Pseudoduganella dura: one gene and its partner. The protein of the gene in region 1 interacts with the protein of each later gene in a pairwise test. Links are inferred from orthologs where the notes say so. Each region holds a gene or a part of one and is shown in the gene's direction. Other genes may lie near its edges.

Region 1 (12,053 bases):
GCCAACACGAACTTGACGGGCTTGCCGCCGATCTGGAAGCCCTTGGCATTGAGGTCTTCCACGGCCAGGCGCGCGCCGTTCGACGTGTCCGTGCCCAGGTGGGCGGACTGGCCCGACAGCGGGCCCACGTAGCCGATCGTGACCACTTCCTGCGCCATCGCGGCGCCCGCGAAGGTGAGCGCGGCGCCAATGGCGAGGGAAATCAGCTTCTGTTGCATATTCGTTTTACTCCAATCGGTATGCGGTTACCGTATAAGGGCCGCTAAAAAACAAAAGGCCGTCCATGAAGGACGGCCGCGGGCGGTGTCATGCCACCTTGTCTCCCGTTGTTATCTGTTACTTCACCACTTCCATGCGCGTTTTCTTGCCGCCGGTGTACGTGAACAGCGTCAGCGAACCGTCGTTGATGTCGCCGAACTGGTCGAACGTGATCAGGCCCGTCACGCCCTGGTACTTCACCTTTTTCAGGAACGGCAGGTATTTCTTCGGATCGGAGGAGCCGGCATCCTGCATCGCCTGGGCCAGCGTCATGACCGAGTCGTACACGTAGGGGGCGTACAGTTGCACTTCCTGGTTGTACGCCTTCTTGTAGCGGGCGCGGAAGTCGTCCATGTTCTTCTGCAGTTCCGGCGGCACGCCGCCCGCTTCGGCGCAGGTGACCACACCATCGGCCGCGGCGGTGCCGGCCAGGCGCGGCAGCGCGTCCGTGCAGACGCCGTCGCCGCCCATGAACTTGGCCTTGATGCCCAGCGCCTTCATCTGGCGCAGCAGCGGGCCGCCCACCGCATCCATGCCGCCGAAGAAGACCAGGTCCGGGTTCTTCGCCTTGATGCTGGTCAGGATCGCGTTGAAGTCGGTGGCCTTGTCGTTCGTGAACTGCTTGTCGACGATCTGCGCGCCCTTGGCGCCCTTGATGAACTCGGTCGCGACACCCATGCCGTACGCGGTGCGGTCGTCGATCACGGCGATCTTCTTCGCGCCCAGCTTGTCGACGGCGTACTTGCCCAGCGTGCCGCCCAGCTTGGCATCGTTCGCGACCACGCGGAACGCGGTATCGAATTTCTGCTTCGTGTAGACGGGATTGGTGGACGCCGGCGAGACTTGCGGAATACCGGCATTGTAATAGATCCGCGACGCGGGCACCGTGGTGCCCGAATTCAGGTGGCCTACCACGCCGTTGACCTTGGCATCGACCAGCTTCTGCGCCACGGTGGTGCCCTGTTTCGGGTCCGCGCCGTCATCCTCCAGCACGAGCACGAACTTCACGGGCTTGCCGCCGAGCTTGATGCCCTTCGCATTGAGGTCGTTGACCGCCATGTTGGCGCCGTTCTCGTTATCCTTGCCGAGGTGCGACTGGGCGCCGGAGACCGGGCCCACGTGGCCGATCTTGACAATCTCTTGCGCGCCGGCCGAGCCCGCGAACGCGAGGGCGATGGCAACTGCGATGAACTTCGTCTGCATACTCGTCTCTCCAGTGAAAGTGGGTGGACGCCTCGTGAGCGTCGGCTTGGCAGAAGGTACAACAAATTTTTCGATTGGCAAAGGCGCAAAGCGGCGATTGTTGCACTACGCACCGGCACGGAGCGCGCATGCACCGGCCGGGGCCGTTTATTCAGCGTGCTTTCACCGTTTTTGTGCCTGCAGGCCGGCAAGCTCCTGCCGCACGGAATCGGCGACGGCCTGCGCGACCGATTCGCCCAGGCCGGCTCGCAGGCTGGAAGCGAACCCTTGCAGCGCCTGTTCGAGCCGTTCCGCCACCAGCGCGTCCACGCGCGGCATCAACTGCTGCACGATGCGTTCGCCGAGCGCCTGCTCGAGCGCGGCAAGGTCGGTATCGGTGCCGGTCCGTTGCGCGGCGGGCACGCCCGGCATGACCCGTTCGATCAGGTCGACATAGCCGGCCGGCGCGGACGCCGCCCCATCGTCGGCGGGTTCGGCGGGCAGGGCGGCTGGCCCGGGTTCGGCAGCTTCGGCGGGTGCGGCAATGCCTGTCGCAGTTGCCGGCGCGGCGGCCGCCGGCGTGGGCAGCGGCGCCGTTGCCGCGGATCCGGTACGCCAGACCGCGGGCCTGGCGGGAGAGGGAGGGGGCGGGGCTGTCACGGGTACGATCTCCTTCACCACTTCGGTCAGCACCGGAATCCCGGCATCGAACGGCACCGCGCCGCTCATGCCTTGCCCACGTTGAGGTGGGCGGGCTGGAACTCCTGCCGTTTGTAGGCAACGAAGCGGATGCGGCCGGCGGCGGCATCGGCTTCATCGTTCGACACCACTTCGATCAGGCGTGGAAAATTCTCGAACTGCGCCGGTGCGTTGCGCGCAATGTTCACCAGCAGCTCGAACTGCGGCAATTCGACATCGTTGCTGTCGGCCAGCACGATCGGCGTATCGGGCGCCAGCGGATCGTTGACGTGCACGTGCGGCAGGAAATCCACATCGGAAAAGCCCCACAGCGCGGCATCGAGCTCGGCAAGCTGCGCCGCGTTTTCCGTCATCACGACGATACGGTTCTTCGCCCCGTACGCCTTGCGCACGAGGCGGCAGGCGTAGGCGATCTTGTCGGGAACGTTGGTGTGGAAGTCGATGCGGGTCATGGCCGCTATTGTAGCGCGGCGGGGACCCCGACCCCGGATGGAGAATGCGGGGTCGGGAGAAAGCGCACGTCTCGAGCGTGCGCTGGTACGTCAGTGCGCTTACGCCGCCATGCCGCTATGCCGAAGCAATGCGTCGATCTGCGGTTCGCGGCCCCGGAACGCCGTGAACGATTCGATCGCCGGCCGCGAACCGCCCACGGACAGGATCTCGTGCAGGAACTTCTTGCCCGTTTCGACCACCTTCTGGTCTGCGCCTTCCAGCGCCGCGGCTTCCTCGAACGCCGCGTAGGCATCGGCGGACAGCACCTCGGCCCACTTGTAGCTGTAGTAGCCCGCCGCGTAGCCGCCGGCGAAGATGTGGCCGAACGAATTCTGGAAGCGGTTGAACGCCGGCGGCACGATCACCGAGAAGCGCCTGCGCACGTCGTCGATCACGTCCTGCACGGCGCGGCCCGAGGCCGGATCGTAGTCATAGTGCAGGTGCATGTCGAGCAGCGAGAATTCCACCTGGCGCAGCGTCTGCAGGCCGGACTGGAAGTTCTTCGCCGCCGTCATCTTGTCGAACAGCGCGCGCGGCAGCGGTTCGCCCGTCTTCACGTGCGCCGTCATGTGCGACAGCACGTTCCACTCCCAGCAGAAGTTTTCCATGAACTGCGACGGCAGTTCCACCGCATCCCACTCCACGCCGGCGATGCCGGACACGCCGAGTTCCTCGACGGTCGTCAGCATGTGGTGCAGGCCATGGCCGAACTCATGGAACAGCGTGATCACCTCGTCGTGCGTGAACAGCGAAGGCTGCACCTTGCCGCCGATGACGGCCGGCTCGGTGAAGTTGCAGGTGAGGTAGGCGACCGGCGTCTGCAGCTGGCCGGCTTCCACGCGGCGGCTGCGCGCATCGTCCATCCACGCGCCGCTGTTCTTGCCGGGGCGGGCGTACAGGTCGAGGTAGAACTGGCCCACCAGCTCGCCGTCGCGCTCGATGCGATAGAAGCGCACGTCCTGGTGCCAGGTCGGCGCCTCGTCCGGCAGGATCTGCACGTCGAACAGGTTCTGCACCAGCTTGAACAGGCCGTCGATCACTTTCGGCTCGGGGAAGTACTGCTTCACTTCCTGCGCCGAGAACGCATAGCGGTGCTGCTGCAGCTTTTCGGAGGCATACGGCAGGTCCCACGCGTTCAGTTCGGTCAGGCCCAGGTGTTCGGCCGCGAAGGTGGTCAGCTCTTCCAGGTCTTTCTCGGCGAACGGCCGGGCGCGTTTGGCCAGGTCTTCCAGGAAGCCGATCACCTGCTCGGGGCTCTGCGCCATCTTCGGCACCAGCGAGACTTCGGCAAAGTTCTTGTACCCCAGCAGCCGTGCCTCTTCCGCACGCAACTGCAGCAGTTTCACGATATTGGCGCTGTTGTCCCACTTGTCGCGCTCGCTGAACGCGTCGCCCAGTTCCGATGCCTTGGTGGCATTGGCGCGGTACACCTTCTCGCGCAGCGCGCGGTTGTCGGCGAACTGCAGGATCGGATAATACGACGGGAAGTGCAGCGTGAACTGCCAGCCCTCCTTGCCGTTCTTTTCGGCGAGCGTCCTGGCGGCATGCTTCACGTCGTCCGGCAGGCCGGACAATTCGGCTTCGTCCTCCACCAGCAGCTTCCAGTCGTTGGTGGCGTCCAGCACGTTTTCCGAGAAGCGCGTCGACGTCGCCGCGTGTTCTTCCTGGATGTCGCCGAAGCGCTCCTTCTGTTCCGCCGGCAGCTCGGCGCCGCCCATGCGGAAATCGCGGATCGCGTTCTCGACGATGCGCTTGCGCGCCGGCGACAGGGTGGCGAATTCCGGCGAAGCCTGCAGCGCCTTGTACTTGGCGAACAGCGCCTCGTTCTGGGCCAGTTCGGTCCAGAACTCCGTCACCTTCGGCTGGTTTTCGTTGTAGACGGCACGCAGCTCGGGCGTATCGGCCACGTTGTTCAGGTGACCGACGATCCCCCATGCCCGGCCCAGCAGCTCCGTCGCGTTTTCCAGCGGCGTCACGAAGTTCTGCCACGTGACCGTCCCGGCGGGCGCTTCCAGCCCCTTCACCACTTCGCGGTTCTTCGCCAGCAGCTCGTCGATGGCCGGCGTCACGTGTTCGGGCCTGATCGCGTCGAAACGCGGCAGGCCGCTAAAGTCCAGCAGGGGATTGTCAGTCGTCATCGTCTATTCCTAGGGTTGGCTGAAAGGCTTAGACCTTTTCAGCGGATTCGATCGTATTCATCAACAACATCGTGATGGTCATGGGGCCCACGCCGCCCGGCACCGGCGTAATGTGCGCGGCCACTTCCTTGATGCCGGCAAAATCCACGTCCCCGCACAACTTTCCATTATCGTCGCGGTTCATGCCCACATCGATCACGATTGCGCCCGGCTTCACCATGTCGGCGGTCAGCGTGTTGCGGCGGCCGACCGCCGCCACGATCACGTCCGCCTGTTTCGTGTACACGGAGAGATCCGGCGTCGCGCTGTGGCAGATGGTGACGGTGGCGTTGGCTTGCAAGAGCAGCAGACCCATCGGTTTGCCGACCGTGTTGCTGCGGCCGATCACCACCGCGTGCTTGCCGCGCAGGTCCACGCCGGTCGATTCGATCAGCTTCATGCAGCCATACGGCGTGCACGGGCGGAAACCTTCCAGGCCGGTCATCAGTTCGCCGGCGGACAGTACCGAGTAACCGTCCACATCCTTTGCCGTGGAGATCGCTTCGATGACCTTGTGCGGGTTGATGTGCTTCGGCAGCGGCATCTGCACCAGGATGCCGTGGATCGCCGGTTCCTCGTTCAGGGCCGCGATGCGTTCGAGCAGCGCCGCCTCGGACAGGTCGGCCTCGTATTTTTCCAGCACCGAGTGGATGCCCACGTCGCCGCACGCCTTGACCTTGTTGCGTACATACACCTGGCTGGCCGGGTCTTCGCCCACCAGGATCACGGCCAGGCCGGGCTGCTTGCCCTGTGCGGTCAATGCGGCGGCGCGGGAGGCGATTTCGGCGCGCAGTTTTTGGGAGAGGGCGATTCCGTCGATGAGTTGGGCAGACATGGTGATTGGCTAAGGTGGGATGAAAGACCGACATTATAAAGGCGCCCGGTGCGGTCCCGCGATTGCCCGATCCAGCCCGAACGACCCTGTCGACGGAAACGGTTCCGTTTTGCTCACATGGATGATTTTTCAATGATCCGGGATGACTGGAAATCGTGGATTTATGCGGCATTGCAGCATTTTTCCATAGGGAGATTTCACATTATAAAAACATCTTTCATGTTTTGAAAAAGGAGAAATTCACTGTTAGAATCCTCACACCTCGTAAAAGTCTTGGTAAATAATCACCCCCTCGCGTCCGCCACGATCACCGCATCGGTTCGGGCCAAATCACTTAGGAGACTAGATAGATGTCAGCTCAACTTGACCAGGTCACGGCCCAAACCGCCAATGATCCGGACGCACAGGAAACCAAGGAATGGCTCGAGGCGCTCGAGGCTGTACTGCAAAATGAAGGCCCGGAGCGCGCCCAGTACCTGATGGAGCGGCTGGTCGACCTGGCGCGCCGCAGCGGCGCCGATATCCCGTTCTCGGCCAATACCGCGTACGTGAACACGATCCCCGCCGATGTCGGCGCGCACTGCCCGGGCAACCTGGAGTACGAAGAGCGCCTGCGCTCGTGGATGCGCTGGAACGCGATGGCGATGGTGGTCCGCGCCAACCGCGCCGATGGCGACCTGGGCGGCCACCTGTCGTCGTTCGCTTCGCTGGCGAACATGCTGGGCATCGGCTTCAACCACTTCTGGAAAGCCCCGAGCGAAGAGCACGGCGGCGACCTGCTGTACATCCAGGGCCACTCGTCACCCGGCGTGTATGCACGCGCCTACCTGGAAGGCCGCCTGACGGAAGAGCAGCTGATCAACTTCCGCAAGGAAGTGGACGGCAAGGGCCTGTCGTCGTACCCGCACCCGAAACTGATGCCGGGCTTCTGGCAGTTCCCGACCGTGTCGATGGGCCTGGGCCCGCTGATGGCGATCTACCAGGCGCGCTTCCTGAAGTACCTGCACGCGCGCGGCATCGCCAATACCGACGGCCGCAAGGTCTGGGCCTTCTGCGGCGACGGCGAGATGGACGAGCCGGAATCGCTGGGCGCGATCGGCATGGCCGCCCGCGAACAGCTGGACAACCTGGTCATCGTCGTCAACTGTAACCTGCAGCGCCTGGACGGCCCGGTGCGCGGCAACGGCAAGATCATCCAGGAACTCGAAGGCGAATTCCGCGGTGCCGGCTGGAACGTCGTCAAGGTCATCTGGGGCCCGGGCTGGGACAGCCTGCTGGCCAAGGACAAGGAAGGCATCCTGCAGCGCGTGATGATGGAAACCATCGACGGCGAATACCAGAACTACAAGGCCAAGGATGGCGCCTACGTGCGCAAGCACTTCTTCGGCAAGCATCCGAAGCTGCTGGAAATGGTCGCCAACATGAGCGACGACGACATCTGGCGCCTGACCCGCGGCGGCCACGACCCGCACAAGATCTACGCCGCGTTCAAGGTGGCGCAGGAAGCCAAGGGCAAGCCGACCGTGCTGCTGGTGAAGACCGTCAAGGGCTACGGCATGGGCAAATCCGGCGAGGCGCGCAACACCGCCCACCAGACCAAGAAGCTGGACGACGAGGCGATCCGCGAAATGCGCGACCGCTTCAACATTCCGATCCCGGACGACAAGCTGGCCGAAATCCCGTTCTTCAAGCCGTCCGACGACGCGCCTGAAATGAAATACCTGCACGAGCGCCGCGCGGCACTCGGCGGCTACCTGCCGGCGCGCCGCCAGCAGGCCGATGAAACGCTGGTCGTGCCGCCGCTCGAAGCGTTCAAGAACGTGCTGGAACCGACCGCGGAAGGCCGCGAGATCTCCACCACGCAATCGTTCGTCCGCATCATCACCGCGCTGCTGCGCGACCAGAGCCTGGGCCCCCGCGTGGTGCCGATCCTGGTCGACGAATCGCGTACCTTCGGCATGGAAGGCCTGTTCCGCCAGATCGGCATCTTCAACCAGCAAGGTCAGCTGTACGAGCCGGTCGACAAGGACCAGGTGATGTACTACCGCGAAGACAAGGCCGGCCAGATCCTGCAGGAAGGCATCAACGAAGCGGGCGGCATGAGCTCGTGGATCGCGGCGGCCACGTCGTACTCGACCAACAACCGCGTGATGATCCCGTTCTTCACGTATTACTCGATGTTCGGCATGCAGCGCGTCGGCGACCTGGCCTGGGCCGCAGGCGACATGCGCGCCCGCGGCTTCATGATGGGCGGCACCGCCGGCCGTACCACGCTGAACGGCGAAGGCCTGCAGCACGAGGATGGCCACAGCCACCTGTTCGCCGCGGCGATCCCGAACTGCCTGCCGTACGACCCGACCTTCGGCCACGAACTGGCGGTGATCGTCCATGACGGCCTGCGCCGCATGGTGACGGAACAGGAAGACGTGTTCTACTACATCACCATCATGAACGAGAACTATGCTCACCCGGGCCTGAAAGCCGGCCAGGAAGAGGGCATCCTGAAGGGCATGTACCTGCTGCAGGAAGGCGCCGCGAACGCCGGCCAGCGCGTGCAGCTGATCGGCTCCGGCACGATCCTGCGCGAATCGATCTTCGCCGCCGAGCTGCTGGAGAAGGACTGGGGCGTTGCCGCCGACGTCTGGTCCGCGCCGTCGCTGACGCTGGTGGCCCGCGACGGCCAGGATGCCGAGCGCTGGAACCTCGTGAACCCGACCAAGGAACAGCGCGTGCCTTACGTGACGCAGCTGCTGCAGGATACGCAGGGCCCGATCGTCGCCACGACCGACTACATGCGCCTGTACGCCGAGCAGATCCGCGCCTTCATGCCGAAGGACCGCACCTACCGCGTGCTGGGCACCGATGGTTTCGGCCGTTCGGACAGCCGCGCCAAGCTGCGCGAGTTCTTCGAGGTGAACCGTTACTACATCGCCGTTGCCGCGCTGCGCTCGCTGGCCGACGAAGGCAAGATCGACATCTCCGTGGTGGAGCAGGCTGTCGTCAAGTACGGCCTGAACCCGAACAAGCCAAATCCGGTGACCCAATAACGAGAATACGGAGCAAACGCTATGAGTATTGTGGAAGTCAAAGTCCCGGATATCGGTGATTTCAAGGAAGTCGAGATCATCGAGCTGATGGTCAAGGTCGGCGACACGATCAAGGTCGACCAGTCGCTGATCACCGTCGAATCGGACAAGGCGTCGATGGAGATTCCATCGTCGTCGGCCGGCGTCATCAAGGAAATCAAGGTCAAGGTCGGCGACAAGGTCGCCGAGGGTTCGCTGCTGTTGCTGGTCGAGGCCGAAGGCGCCGCCGCCGCCGCGGCTCCAGCCCCTGCGCCGGCCGCCGCCGCGCCGGCACCTGCAGCCGCTGCCGCACCGGCGCCAGCGCCAGCTCCGGCGGCGCCGACAGCATCGGCCGGTCCTGTCGAAGTGAAAGTGCCGGACATCGGCGACTTCAAGGAAGTGGAAGTCATCGAGCTGATGGTGAAGGTGGGCGACACGATCAAGAAGGACCAGTCGCTGGTCACCGTGGAATCGGACAAGGCATCGATGGAGATCCCGTCGTCGCACGAAGGCGTGGTCAAGGAAATCAAGGTCAAGGTCGGCGACAAGGTTGCCGAGGGCTCGCTGGTGCTGATCGTCGAATCGACCGGCGGCGGCGCAGCTGCCGCTCCTGCCCCTGCGGCGGCTCCCGCCCCGGCAGCCGCTGCTCCGGCCGCCGCGTCCGCACCGGCACCTGCCGCGGCTCCGGCTCCGGCCCCCGCGGCTGCTCCGGCTCCGGCCGCGCCGGCAGTCTCCGGCAAGCTGGCCCACGCGTCGCCGTCCGTGCGCAAGTTCGCCCGCGAACTGGGTGTGGACGTGGCGAAGGTGCCGGGCACCGGCCAGAAAGGCCGCATCACCCAGCAGGACGTGCAGAACTACGTGAAGGGCGTGATCGCCGGCGCGGCCGCTCCCGCCGCCGCCGGTGGCGGTGCGGGCCTGAACCTGCTGCCATGGCCGTCGCTGGACTTCTCGAAGTTCGGCGAAACGGAACTGCAGCCGCTGCCGCGCATCAAGAAGATCTCCGGCCCGAACCTGCACCGCAACTGGGTGATGATCCCGCACGTGACGCAGTTCGAGGATGCGGACATCACCGACCTGGAAGCGTTCCGTGTCGATACCAACAACGCCAACGCGAAGAACAAGGATGCCGCCAAGCTGACGATGCTGGCCTTCGTCATCAAGGCATCCGCCGCGGCGCTGAAGAAGTACCCGGCGTTCAACTCTTCGCTGGATGCGAAGGGCGAGAACCTGATCCTGAAGAAGTACTACAACATCGGCTTCGCGGCCGATACGCCGCAAGGCCTGGTGGTACCGGTGGTGAAGAATGCCGACCAGAAGAGCGTGTCGCAGATCGCCCGCGAAATGACCGAACTGTCGCTGGCGGCGCGCGAAGGCAAGCTGAAACCGGCCGACATGCAGGGCGCCACGTTCACGATCTCGTCGCTGGGCGGCATCGGCGGCTCGCACTTCACGCCGATCGTGAATGCCCCGGAAGTGGCGATCCTCGGCCTGTCGAAGGCTTCGATGAAGCCGGTGTGGGACGGCAAGCAGTTCGTGCCGCGCCTGATGATGACGCTGTCGCTGTCGTACGACCACCGCGTGGTCGACGGCGCGTCCGGTGCCCGCTTCGCAGTCTACCTGGCAGAAGTGCTGGGCGACATGCGCAAAGTGCTGCTGTAAGGAGAGGGCTACATGAGCATCGTTGAGGTAAAAGTACCGAATATCGGCGACTTCAAGGAAGTCGAAGTGATCGAGGTGATCGTCAAGGTGGGCGACACGATCAAGGTCGACCAGTCGATCGCCACCGTGGAATCGGACAAGGCGTCGATGGAGATTCCGGCCACCCATGGCGGCGTGGTCAAGGAACTGAAGTTCAAGGTGGGCGACAAGGTGTCGGAAGGCTCGCCCCTGCTGTTGCTGGAAGAGGCGGCCGGCGCCGCTTCTCCGGCGCCGGCGGCCCCGGCTCCGGCGGCGAATGTCGCCACGCCTGCGGAGAAAGGCGAGGCGCCGGGCCAGGCCGCGCCGGTGTACGGCGCACCGGCGGTGCCGGCTCCCGCGGCACCAGCCGCCGGTCCCGCGCCTGCCGCGGGCTCGTATTCCGGCAATGTCGACATCCAGTGCGACGTGATGGTGCTGGGCGGCGGACCCGGCGGCTACTCGGCCGCGTTCCGCGCTGCCGACCTGGGCCAGAACACGATCATCGTCGAGCGTTACGCAACGCTGGGCGGCGTGTGCCTGAACGTGGGCTGCATCCCGTCGAAGGCGCTGCTGCACCTGGCTTCCGTCATCGACGAGACGGCGCACCTGGGCAAGCACGGTGTGAAGTTCGCCCGGCCGGAAGTGGACATCGATGAAGTCCGCAAGTACAAGGAAGGCGTGATCGGCAAGATGACCGGCGGCCTGTCCGGCATGGCCAAGGCGCGCAAGGTGCAGGTGGTGCAGGGCCTCGGCCAGTTCGTCAGCCCGAACCATATCGAAGTCACCGGCCCGGACGGCACGAAGAAGGTCGTGCAGTTCAAGCAGGCGATCATCGCGGCCGGTTCCGCCGTGGTCAAGCTCCCGTTCGTGCCGGAAGATCCGCGCATCGTCGATTCGACCGGCGCGCTGGAACTGCGCTTCATCCCGAAACGCCTGCTGGTGATCGGCGGCGGCATCATCGGCCTGGAAATGGCCACCGTGTACTCCACGTTCGGTGCGCGCATCGACGTGGTCGAGATGATGGATGGCCTGATGCAGGGCGCCGACCGCGATGCCGTGAAGATCTGGCAGAAATACAACGCCGCGCGCTTCGACAACATCATGACCAAGACGAAGACCGTGGGCGTGGAAGCGCTGCCGGAAGGCATCAAGGTCACGTTCGAAGCCGCCGAAGCCGGTGCCACCGCACCGGAACCGCAGATCTACGACATGGTCCTCGTGGCCGTGGGCCGCAGCCCGAACGGCAAGAAGATCGCCGCCGACAAGGCCGGCGTGCAGGTGACCGACCGCGGCTTCATCAACGTCGACAGCCAGATGCGCACCAACGTGCCGCACATCTTCGCCATCGGCGACCTTGTGGGCCAGCCGATGCTGGCCCACAAGGCGGTGCACGAAGGCCACGTGGCGGCCGAAGCGGCCGCCGGCCAGAAGTCGCACTTCGACGCCACCGTGATCCCGTCCGTCGCCTACACCGATCCGGAAGTGGCGTGGGTCGGCCTGACGGAAGACGAAGCGAAGGCCAAGGGCATCAAGGTCGAGAAGGGCCACTTCCCGTGGGCCGCCTCCGGCCGTGCCGTGGCCAACGGCCGCGACGAAGGCTTCACGAAAGTGCTGTTCGACGCTGAAACGCACCGCATCGTGGGCGGCACCATCGTCGGCACGCACGCC
Region 2 (11,682 bases), 2.6 Mb from region 1 along the record:
TCTACGCGCTGTTCAAGCAGGGCTCGAGCGGCGACGCGACGGGCGAGCGTCCCGGCATGACGGACTTCGTCAACCGCGCCAAGTACGATGCCTGGGCGGGCCTGCAGGGCACGTCGCAGGATGACGCGCAGCAGCAATACATCGACCTGATCACCGACCTGAAAGGTTGAGGGTCGAAACGATCGATGGCTGACCGGCCGGTCCGCCATTGCCGGCAGCCGCCGGCCTCCCTCCCGCCGGCCAGCTCGTCAGCCGGGGGCAAACACCTTGCGCATCTTCTCGGCGACCTTGCTCCGGATCGCCGGCGCGAAAGCGCCATACAGGAATCCCAGCTTGATCCGCATCTGCGCCTGGTTTTCCAGCAGCGTGAGGGTACCTTCGACACCGCTTTTCTCGAACCTCAGCACGTCGCCCTGCCACCGGCAGGAAAGACCCAGCTCGTGCGCCAGCTTGTCGGCCACCTGCTGGGCCGCGGCACGCGCGACGTCGGGCGCAAGGTTGTGGGGTTGGGTGATGTTGATCATTCGGGCGCCGGGCAAAAGGCGCAATGATGCCATAAAGACCTGTCTGGCGAGCAACGCGGTCCGTGCGGCGCTCGCGCCCTACAGCAGCCGGAACGCGGCAAGCGCCACGGCTGTCGGCGGCAGTGCCGCCAGCAGCAGGTTCACCGCCGAGACCGTCTCCAGCGCGAAGTACCCCTTGAGGATGGACATGCCGGCCGGATTGGGCGCATTGGCGATCACCGTGAGGCCGCCGCCGGCCACCGCGCCCGTCACCAGCGCATACTTGAACTCGTCGCCGAGGCCTTCCACGAGCGAACCCAGGTAGGTGAGCGCGGCGTTGTCGGTGATGGCCGTCAGCGCCGCGGCGCCGTAGAACACGGCGTCGCTGCTCATGCTCATCAATGCCGGCTGCAGCCACCACTGCTGCTGCCCGCCCAGCACGACGAGGCCGGCCAGGAAGAACGCCACCAGCAAGCCCTCGCGCAGGATCAGCCGGTCCTGGAAGCGCGCATAGGCATGGGCCACGCCGAGGAAGAACAGGAACAGTCCCATGAACACCGGCGGATGGTGCGCGAACACCACCACGCCGGCGAGAAATGCCAGGTGCACCAGCACCAGCGGAAACGGCACCGGCGCCTCGGCGGCGGTGGCGGCGGGACGGTGCGCCGCCAGTTCGCGCGCGAACAGCGCGGTGACGCCTGCCGCGTTGACGAGCACCGCCAGGGCCGCCTTCCAGCCGATGTGCGCCATCATGAACGGCAGGTCCCAGCCCCATTTCGCCGCCACCATCAGCACCGGCGGCGCGGCATACGGCGTCAGCGTGCCGCCGATCGACACATTGACGAACAACACGCCCAGCGTGGCGTACTTCAGCCGTTCCGTAATGTTGCCGGAAAAGATGCGTTCGGCCAGGATCAGCGCGGCCAGCGTCATGGCGGCCGGCTCCGTGATGAACGAGCCCAGCAGTGGCACCAGCGCCAGCACGAGAAAGTAGGTCCCCACGCTGCCGGACAATGGCAGCGCCCGCGCCAGCAGCGCCACCGCCCCCTTCGTCGTCTGCAGGATCGGCCGGGTGGCGGCGATCACCATGATGACGAACACGAACATCGGCTCGGTAAAATTGCGGCTGTCCAGGTAAGCCACCGCGGAGCCGGTGCCGGCCGTGCTGCCGATGAACGCCACCAGCACCAGCGCCCAGAAGCCGAACACCACTTCGACTTCGCCCAGCAGGTGCCAGATGCCCGCATGCACCGGGAAGCGGTGCGCGCCCCGTTCGAACACCTTCGCGGTGAACGTGTGCAGGATGGCGACCGCGAACAGCGCCGCGCCGGCGATCTCGATGGTGCTGGGCGTCATGCATTTCCTCCGAAACAGTCAGCTCGACATTGTAAGCCGGCAATGACGACGCAAGACGGACAGCCTGGAGTTTGCAGGGTGATTCGGGCGGCCGGCGCCGCGCGCGGGCAACGGCGCGCGGCGCATTTGCTTATATGTATTGTGTCTAAGCCTGAATTGTGAGAAAGGGGAAATTGCCCTAAAATACAGTGCTTTGCTGAAGTTGGGATTGTTTTATCGACCGCTTCACACCAACATTGATAGGACTGCTATGACCCACGTTGTCACCGAATCTTGCATCGCCTGCCGGTATACGGACTGCGTCGATGTTTGCCCGGTAGATTGTTTCCGCGAAGGCCCGAACTTCCTGTCCATCGACCCCGATGAATGCATCGACTGCGCCGTGTGCGTGGCCGAGTGCCCGGTCAACGCCATTTTCGCGGAAGAAGATGTGCCGTCCGACCAGCAGCACTATATCAAGCTCAACGCGGACCTGTCCCGCAACTGGCCTTCGATCACGAAGACCAAGCCAGCCCTGCCGGAAGCCGAGCAGTTCAAGGACGTCAAGGAAAAGCTCAATTTGCTGGTGCGCTAACGGCAGCTCCCTCCGGCACCTTTGCGCCGGGCATGGTTTCATGCCCTCGCGCGCAGGCGTGCCGCATTTGAATTCACAGGATAGAAAATCGTCATGAATATCGTCAGCACCCCTCCAGGTGGCTTCCATGAAACGGACGCCGTCATCATCGGCGCCGGCCCCGTCGGCCTGTTCCAGGTCTTCGAACTGGGCCTGCTGGAAATCAAGGCCCACGTGATCGATTCGCTGGCGGCCGTCGGCGGCCAGTGCGTGGAGCTGTACCCGGACAAGCCGATCTACGATATTCCCGCGATCCCTTCCTGCACCGGCCAGGAATTGACGGACGGCCTGCTCAAGCAGATCGAACCGTTCGGCGCCACGTTCCACCTGGGCCAGGAAGTGACCCTGGTGCACAAGCGTGAAGACGGCCGTTTCGACGTTGAAACCAGCCTGGGCACCAAGCTCATCACGAAAACCATCTTCATCGCCGCCGGCGTCGGTTCGTTCCAGCCGCGCACGATGAAGGTGGACGGCCTGGAAGCCTTCGACGGCTCGCAGGTGTTCTACCGCGTGAAGGACCCGGCGCAGTTCGAAGGCAAGAACCTGGTCATCTGCGGCGGCGGCGATTCCGCGCTGGACTGGGCGCTGAACTTCGTCGGCAAGGCCGAGTCCGTGGTGCTGCTGCACCGCCGCGAGGATTTCCGTGCAGCACCGGCATCCGTTGCGAAAATGAAGCAGCTGTGCGAAGACTATGAAATGCAGCTGATCATCGGCCAGGTTTCCGGCATCGAGCAGAAGGATGGCAAGCTGTCCGAACTGCGCGTGACCGGCGCGGACGGCGTGACCCGCCGCGTGCCGCTGGACATGCTGCTGGTGTTCTACGGCCTGTCGCCGAAGCTGGGTCCGATTGCCGAATGGGGCCTGGACATCGAACGCAAGCAGCTGAAGGTGACGTCGACCGAGAAGTTCGAAACCAATGTGCCGGGTATTTTCGCCGTGGGCGACATCAATACGTATCCGGGCAAGAAAAAACTGATCCTGTCGGGCTTCCACGAGGCCGCGCTGGCCGCCTTCGGCGCCGCGCCCTACATCTTCCCGGACAAGAAGATCCACATGCAGTACACCACCACGTCGCCAAAACTCCACAAAGTTCTGGGCGTCGAATCGCCGGTCTTCGACTGAAAACCGGCCACCTGGGAGTGAACTTAGGTTGATATAAGTATCTCTTACCGGGGCTTCAGACGAGTCCTACAAAAAAGCAGCGGAAACGCTGCTTTTTTTGTTTCACGGGCACTATTATCGTGAGAACCAAGGGGTTCATTTCCTCATTTTGTTGCTTTACTGCACGTTCCTGACAGCAATCTGAAAATGCTTTACGTCAAGAACAAACGGCCTATAATGGACTTATGATTTCTGCGCTGCACGTTTTGTTGCAGTGCACATGACCCGGGAATACCTATGCTTTACCAACTTCACGAGATGCAACGTACCTTCCTGAACCCGCTGATGCAGTGGGCGGAAGCCTCTTCGAAACTGTTCAGCAACCCGGTATCGCCGCTCGCCCACACGCCGTTTTCGCAACGGATCGCCGCCGGCTACGAGTTGCTGTACCGCCTGGGCAAGGATTACGAAAAACCGCAGTTCGGCATCGATACCACCACCGTCGACGGCAAGCCGGTATCGATCATCGAGCATGCCGAAGTCACGAAGCCGTTCTGCCGCCTGCTCCACTTCCGCAAGGATGTGCGCGACGACCTGAAGCAGCCGACCGTGCTGCTGGTGGCGCCCCTGTCCGGCCACCACTCGACGCTGCTGCGCGACACGGTACGCGGCCTGCTGCCGGAACACGACGTCTACATCACCGACTGGACCGATGCGCGCATGGTGCCGCTGTCCGATGGCGCGTTCCATCTCGACGATTACATTTATTACGTACAGGACTTCATCCGCCACCTGGGACCGGACGTGCACGTGATTTCCGTGTGCCAGCCAACGGTGCCGGTGCTGGCCGCGATCTCGCTGATGGCGTCCAACAACGATCCGAAGCTGCCGAAGACGATGACGATGATGGGCGGCCCGATCGACCCGCGCAAATCGCCGACCGCCGTGAACAACCTGGCCATCGAAAAACCGTTCTCGTGGTTCGAGAACACCGTGATCTATCCGGTGCCGCCGAATTACCCGGGCTTTGGCCGCAAGGTCTACCCCGGCTTCCTGCAGCATGCCGGCTTCATCGCGATGAACCCGGGCCGCCACGCGCAATCGCATCGCGAGTTCTACATGCAACTGGTGCGCGGCGACGACGACTCGGCCGAAGGCCACCGCAAGTTCTACGACGAGTACAACGCCGTGCTCGACATGCCGTCCGAGTACTACCTCGATACGATCAAGACCGTGTTCCAGGAACACCGCCTGCCGAACGGCACGTGGGAAGTGGGCGGCCAGCTGGTGCGCCCGCAGGATATCAAGAACGTCGCGCTGCTGACCGTCGAAGGCGAACTGGACGATATTTCCGGCGCCGGCCAGACGCAGGCCGCCCACGAGCTGTGCAGCGGCATTCCGGCCGACAAGCAGGAAGACTACGTGGTGCCGGGCGCCGGCCACTATGGCATCTTCTCCGGCCGCCGCTGGCGCGAGCTGGTGTGCCCGAAGATCACCTCGTTCATCCGGCAACACGCCTGAGCCGCACGTATTCGCGGATATCTTCGGGTATCCGCAACGACTGGCCGCCCTCCCGGGGCGGCCTTTTTCATGGCAGGCAGTAACGCCTGGGCCGCCAGGGCGCGGCTACCGGCATCAATTTCCCGGCACCCCGAGCTCTCCGACCCGCCGCCAGTAATCCTTCTCCACCTGGCCGAAGTCGACGCCCTTCGCCGCGTCGTTGAACGCCCGCTGCTGCACGAGCCCGGCCTGCGTGCGCTTGAAGCACACATGCACCGGCCGCTCGCGGAACAGCCGTTCGTTGACGGCGACGCGATCGCGATCGACCGGGCCGAACCGCGTGGCGAGCAGGTAGCGCAGCACGCGCCGCTCCATCAGGATCGCCGGGAAACGCCGCGCCAGCAGCTTGCGCAGGTTGGTTTCGTCATTGACGGCCTCCTCCACGTCGAGCCGCCCCTGGCGGGCCAGCGCATCGAACTCGTCGCCGTTGGCGAAGCCGCCCACGGTACCGATGCGCACGCCACGCAGGTCGGCCACCTGCGCGGCGCGCACGGGTTTGTCCTTCAGGTAGACCAGCACCGTCAGCGTGTTGCCGACCGGCGCCGAGAAATGGCACAGCGTTTCACGTTCGGGGGTGCGCCACACCGCAAGGAAGCCGGCGTAGCGGCTGTCTTTCAGGCCCAGTTCCATCGCGCGCTTCCACGGAAAATAATCGATGCGGGCGGTGTAGCCAAGGCGGTCGAGCACGGTGCGCAGCATCGCCCCGGACAGGCCGTCGTCCGGCAGGTCGTCGCTGACGAAGGGCGGCCATTCCTCGGCCGCGAAGCGGATCGTTTGCGGCGTTTGCGCCACGACAGGAGTGACAGCGCCAGCGCACACACAGGCGAGTGCGCAAGCGCGCAGGCCTGGCAGTGCCCGATGGAACACGCCATGCCATATCTTGCGCGACAATCCGGGCATCGAATCGGGCATGAAATCGGGCATGAAGACAGCCGGCAGGCGGCGCGCGCTCATGCGGGACGTGTCTCGACAAAGGTCGGCTTTGCTTTGGTCATGAGCCGATGCTCCCACAAAGCGCAGCCAAAGCCAAGCGCGCCTTGCGTTATGCAACAGAACGCGCCGGCCCGATATGGCACGACCCGCCGCGAATGAAGGATAATGCGGCTTTGCAGCAGTGACGCCCACCTTGACTCACACCGTGACCGACCAGAAGCCCCTCGCCGACCGTATCGAAGACGTCTTGCCGCAGACGCAATGCACGAAGTGCGGCTATGCCGGCTGCCGGCCGTATGCGGAAGCGATCGCGGCGGGCGAGGCGCCCATCAACCAGTGCCCGCCCGGCGGCCACGAGGGCATCGTACGCCTTTCCGCCGTGACCGGTTACCCCGTCATCCCTCTGAACCCCGAGAACGGGCTGGAGCGGCCGCGCGCGGTGGCCTTCATCGACGAGGCGCTGTGCATCGGCTGCACGCTGTGCATCCAGGCCTGCCCGGTCGACGCGATCATGGGCGCGGCCAAGCAGATGCACACCATCATCCCCGAGCTGTGCACCGGCTGCGACCTGTGCGTGAAGCCGTGCCCGGTAGACTGCATCGTGATGTACCCGGTGACCGAGGCCACCGGCTGGAATGCCTGGTCGCAGGCCGACGCCGATGCCGCGCGCGACCGCCACGATTTCCGCCTGGCCCGCCTGAAGCGCGAGCGCGACGAAAACGATGCGCGGCTCGCCGCCAAGGCGCAGGCCAAGATGGCGGCCGTCGACAACCTCGCGCCGGCGAACGATGCCGAGCTGGCGGAAAAGGAACGCAAGCGCGCGATCATCGCCGCCGCGATGGAACGCGCCCGCCTGAAGGCGGAGGCAGCCAAGGCCGCCGCCGCCCAGGACAACAAACCCGACCAATGAACGCAGCCAAACGCCACGAAATCTTTCGCCGCCTGCGCGAAGCCAATCCCCATCCCACCACCGAGCTCGAATACACCACGCCGTTCGAACTGCTGATCGCCGTGCTGCTGTCGGCGCAGGCCACGGACGTGGGCGTCAACAAGGCCACGCGCAAGCTGTACCCCGTGGCGAACACGCCGCAGGCGATCCTCGACCTGGGCCTGGACGGGCTCATCGCGTATATCCAGACCATCGGCCTGTTCAACACCAAGGCGAAGAACGTGATGGCCACGTGCCGGATCCTCGTCGACCAGCACGGCGGCGAAGTGCCGCGCGACCGCGAGGCGCTCGAAGCGCTGCCCGGCGTGGGCCGCAAGACCGCCAACGTGGTGCTCAATACCGCCTTCGGCGAACCGACGATCGCGGTGGACACGCACATCTTCCGTGTTTCGAACCGCACCAATATCGCGCCGGGCAAGACGGTGGACATCGTCGAGCAGAAATTATTGAAGTTCGTGCCGAAGGAATTCCTGCAGGATGCCCACCACTGGCTGATCCTGCACGGCCGCTACACGTGCATCGCCCGCAAGCCGCAGTGCTGGAACTGCATGATCGTGGATCTGTGCGAATACAGGGACAAGACGCCGGCGCCGAAGGTGGTTTGAAGCGACAGCTGGGGGCGGTTGCGCTGCAGGGTCTGTCCCCGCCAGTCGTTGCCGCTGAACGCAACTGCCGGCGTTGATCGAGGGGACTGACCCCGGTTTTTTTGCGTGCAGCTGGCGGTTGAGCAGCTGGGGCCCATCCCCGCCGGTTGGCGGCCGTGACGCAGTCGTTGGCAGGGATCGAGCTGCCAGCTGGACTGGATGTCCACACTTACCGGGGACAGCCCCCTGCGGCTCACCCGGAAATGGTGTAAGACACCTGCCCCCTGCTGCCCGACGTTTATAGCAGCACCATGTTATCCCGGTGGATCAGTTCCTTCCCCTCGACATACCCGAGGATGGACTCGATCTCCGCCGACGGCTTGCGCAGGATGCGCCGGGCTTCGCCGCTGGTGTAGTTGGACAGGCCGCGGGCGATCGCCACGCCGCCCTGGCTGATGCAGGTGATGACGGCGCCGCGGCCGAATTCGCCGCGCACCTCGGTGACGCCGATCGGCAGCAGCGACTTGCCTTCGCGCGACACCTTTTCGATGGCGCCGGCATCGATGACGACCTGGCCCGCCGTGTGCAGGTGATCGGCCATCCACTGCTTGCGCGCGGTGAGGTGGCCGGTCTGCGCCTGCAGCTCGGTGCCGATCGCTTCGCCGGAGGCCAGCCGCGTCAGCACCTCGTCCTCGCGCCCGAACGCGATCACGGTGTGCGCGCCGGACTTGGCGGCGCGCCTGGCGGCCAGGATCTTGGTCAGCATGCCGCCGCGCCCCAGGCTCGAGCCGGCGCCGCCCGCCATCGCTTCGAGCTGCGGGTCGCCGGCGATGCCGCTGGTGATCAGGAAGGCCGCCGGGTCCTTGCGCGGATCGGCGGAGAACAGGCCGCGCTGGTCCGTCAGGATGATCAGCGCATCGGCCTCGATCAGGTTGGCCACCAGCGCGCCCAGCGTGTCGTTGTCGCCGAACTTGATTTCATCGGTGACGACCGTGTCGTTCTCGTTGATGATCGGCACCACGCCCAGCGACAGCAGCGTGGTCAGCGTGGAACGCGCGTTCAGGTAGCGTTCGCGGTCGGCCAGGTCGGCGTGCGTGAGCAGCACCTGCGCGGTGCCGATGCCGTGCGCGCGAAAGCTCGTTTCGTAGATCTGTGCCAGGCCCATCTGGCCCACGGCGGCGCAGGCCTGCAGTTCATGGATGTCGGTGGGGCGGTGCTCGAAGCCCAGGCGCAGCATGCCTTCGGCGATCGCGCCGGAGCTGACCAGCACGACCTGTTTGCCCAGCGTTCGCAGCGTGGCGATCTGTGCGGCCCAGCGCGCGATGGCGGCCTGGTCGAGGCCCCGGCCGTCGTTGGTGACGAGCGAGGAACCGACCTTGACGATGACGCGGCCGGCTTTCTGGACAACGGAATGTGTGATGCGCGAATTCATGGGGCGGCAAACTCTTATTGAAGGACTGGATCAAGTGCTGAAGTCGCCGGGCCGGTCGCCCTGCTTTGCCGCTGACGCCGCCCGCTCCGCGGGTGACGGATCGGGCAGGTAACAGTTGAGAGAATTTTAACCGGTAACGCGTGCGCTTACCGGGGCGGGATGCAAAAAGGGCCCGCGTGGCGGGCCCTTGGGAGGTAACGGACGGCGATCAGTCGAGGATCTTGAAACGCGGATCGTCCGGATCGATCGACGAGATGCCGCGCGCTTCCTCGGTCATCTGCGTTTCGCCGGCACGCTGCTCGCTGTGGCGCATCTTTTCCAGGTACAGGTAGATCGCGTTGACGAGTTCCTGCGTGCCTTCGCGGCCGAGCGCGGAAATCTCGAAGACCGGGCCCTTGAAGCCGAACTTCTTGACGAAGTCCTTCACGCGCTTGGCGCGCTCCGCTTCCGGCACCACGTCGAGCTTGTTCAGCACCAGCCAGCGCGGCTTGTCCAGCAGCGCTTCGTCGTACTTTTCCAGCTCTTTCACAAGCGCCTTGGCTTCCTTCACCGGGTCCACCGTGGCTTCGAACGGCGCCAGGTCGACGATGTGCAGCAGCAGGCCGGTGCGCGACAGGTGGCGCAGGAACTGGTGGCCGAGGCCCGCGCCTTCGGCGGCACCCTCGATCAGGCCTGGAATGTCGGCGATCACGAAGCTTTTTTCATGCGACACGCGCACCACGCCCAGGTTCGGGTGCAGCGTCGTGAACGGATAGTCGGCAATCTTCGGGCGCGCGTTCGACACGGCCGTGATGAACGTCGACTTGCCGGCGTTCGGCATGCCCAGCAGGCCCACGTCCGCCAGCACCTTCAGTTCCAGGCGCAGTTCGCGGCGTTCGCCTTCCTTGCCGTCGGTTTTCTGGCGCGGCGCGCGGTTGGTCGACGTCTTGAAGTGGATATTGCCCCAGCCGCCCTCGCCGCCCTTGGCCAGCATTTCGACCTGGCCATGCTCGGTCATGTCGGCGAGCATCTCGCCGGTCACGTCGTCGATGATCAGGGTGCCGACCGGCACGCGCAGCGTCACGTCGGCCGCGCCCTTGCCGTAGCAGTCGGAGCCGCGGCCCGGTTCGCCGTTGTCGGCGCGGTGCATTTTCGAATAGCGGTAGTCGACGAGCGTGTTGATGTTACGGTCGGCCACGGCCCAGATGGTGCCGCCGGTGCCGCCGTCGCCGCCGTCCGGGCCGCCGAATGGGCGAAACTTCTCACGCCGGAAAGAGGCGCAGCCGTTGCCGCCGTTACCGGCAATGACTTCGATGCGTGCTTCGTCGATGAACTTCATATCTACCGCCTGAAAATGAAAAAGGCTCCACCGATGGCAGAGCCTTTCGATAACAAAGGCTCGCGCCTTACATCACCGTGTGGGCTGAATTACTGAGCAGCCGGAACGACGGTAACGAACTTGTTGTTGCCTGCGCCCTTGACCACGAACTTGACCACGCCGTCGACCAGTGCGAACAGGGTGTGGTCCTTGCCGGTGCCAACGCCTTCGCCGGCGCGGACTGGGGTGCCACGCTGGCGGATGATGATGCCGCCGGCGTTGATCGTTTGACCGCCGTAAACCTTAACGCCCAGGCGCTTTGATTCGGAATCGCGGCCGTTGCGGGTAGTACCGCCACCTTTTTTGTGTGCCATTTATTGCTCCTTGATTGAAGAATTCAGATAACAGCGATTAGCCGTTGATCGAAACGATTTGGATTTCGGTGTAGTTCTGGCGATGGCCCTGGTGCTTCTGGTAGTGCTTACGACGGCGCATCTTGAAGATCTTGACCTTGTCGTGACGACCTTGGGAAACCACTTTCACGAGAACCGTTGCACCTTCAACCAGTGGAGCACCAAACTTGATGCTGTCGCCCGCGCCAACGGCGAGGACTTGATCGATGGTGAGTTCGGAACCAATGTCAGCAGGTATCTGTTCTACTTTGAGTTTTTCGCCAGCGACAACTTTGTATTGCTTGCCACCGGTTTTTATGACCGCGTACATGATTTGAAACCTCATCAAATGTTAAGAAAATTCCCCTGCTCGACACCCGCGTCGACGGTACCTTGACGTGGGCGGAACTCAGAGAACCAACGATTATACATGCATGCCAAAATGCCGTCAAAAACTAATTCACAAAGCCTGGCGCTCGTGGTATGTCGGCAACTAAAGACGTGCATGTCGTATAATCGCGGCACTTCAAACCCGACCGTAGCAGGCTCGCCTTGTCCACCCAATCCACCAGCCAGAACAACATCATCAGCACCATCGCGGCCGACATGGACGCCGTCAACGGCGTGATCCGCCAGCGACTGCACTCGGAGGTGGCGTTGGTCAACCAGATCGCTGAATACATCATCAGCGCCGGCGGCAAGCGGATCCGCCCGGTACTGGTGCTGCTGGTGGCGAATGCCTACAAGTATGACGGCGCGGCGCACCATGAACTGGCGGCGGTGGTCGAATTCATCCACACGGCCACCCTGCTGCATGACGACGTGGTCGACGAATCGTCGCTGCGCCGCGGCCGCGCCACGGCCAATGCGCTGTTCGGCAACGCCGCCTCCGTGCTGGTGGGCGATTTCCTGTACTCGCGCTCGTTCCAGATGATGGTCTCGCTGAACAATATGCGCGTGAT

Evidence for each region.
Region 2: the proteins of aceE (region 1) and nth interact in binary tests that used the Escherichia coli proteins (3 or more experiments, as listed by UniProt). The link is inferred for Pseudoduganella dura from one-to-one orthologs.

Annotation. Positions count from the first base shown.
Region 1 is NZ_WNWM01000002.1:4,410,096-4,422,148, forward strand. Bases 5,635-8,890 are described here. They hold aceE (pyruvate dehydrogenase (acetyl-transferring), homodimeric type), read left to right. Parts: upstream 5,635-5,993; coding sequence 5,994-8,690; downstream 8,691-8,890. Other genes in these bases: folD (bifunctional methylenetetrahydrofolate dehydrogenase/methenyltetrahydrofolate cyclohydrolase FolD), read right to left, coding at 5,635-5,643; aceF (dihydrolipoyllysine-residue acetyltransferase), read left to right, coding at 8,712-8,890. Outside these bases: GJV26_RS19250 (branched-chain amino acid ABC transporter substrate-binding protein), read right to left, coding at 1-218; GJV26_RS19255 (branched-chain amino acid ABC transporter substrate-binding protein), read right to left, coding at 337-1,461; GJV26_RS19260 (hypothetical protein), read right to left, coding at 1,624-2,100; GJV26_RS19265 (DNA polymerase III subunit chi), read right to left, coding at 2,166-2,591; GJV26_RS19270 (M3 family metallopeptidase), read right to left, coding at 2,691-4,769; more of folD, read right to left, coding at 4,798-5,634; more of aceF, read left to right, coding at 8,891-10,367; lpdA (dihydrolipoyl dehydrogenase), read left to right, coding at 10,380-12,053. UniProt on the Escherichia coli protein: Component of the pyruvate dehydrogenase (PDH) complex, that catalyzes the overall conversion of pyruvate to acetyl-CoA and CO(2).
Region 2 is NZ_WNWM01000002.1:1,857,185-1,868,866, forward strand. Bases 5,912-8,796 are described here. They hold nth (endonuclease III), read left to right. Parts: upstream 5,912-6,972; coding sequence 6,973-7,620; downstream 7,621-8,796. Other genes in these bases: GJV26_RS08190 (substrate-binding periplasmic protein), read right to left, coding at 5,912-6,087; rsxB (electron transport complex subunit RsxB), read left to right, coding at 6,272-6,976; proB (glutamate 5-kinase), read right to left, coding at 7,898-8,796. Also shown: GJV26_RS08160 (acyl-CoA-binding protein), read left to right, coding at 1-170; GJV26_RS08165 (polyhydroxyalkanoic acid system family protein), read right to left, coding at 249-524; GJV26_RS08170 (putative Na+/H+ antiporter), read right to left, coding at 603-1,859; ferredoxin FdxA, read left to right, coding at 2,110-2,433; GJV26_RS08180 (NAD(P)/FAD-dependent oxidoreductase), read left to right, coding at 2,527-3,594; GJV26_RS08185 (polyhydroxyalkanoate depolymerase), read left to right, coding at 3,871-5,094; more of GJV26_RS08190, read right to left, coding at 5,209-5,911; more of proB, read right to left, coding at 8,797-9,031; GTPase ObgE, read right to left, coding at 9,240-10,349; rpmA (50S ribosomal protein L27), read right to left, coding at 10,439-10,702; rplU (50S ribosomal protein L21), read right to left, coding at 10,740-11,051; ispB (octaprenyl diphosphate synthase), read left to right, coding at 11,273-11,682. UniProt on the Escherichia coli protein: DNA repair enzyme that has both DNA N-glycosylase activity and AP-lyase activity. The DNA N-glycosylase activity releases various damaged pyrimidines from DNA by cleaving the N-glycosidic bond, leaving an AP (apurinic/apyrimidinic) site.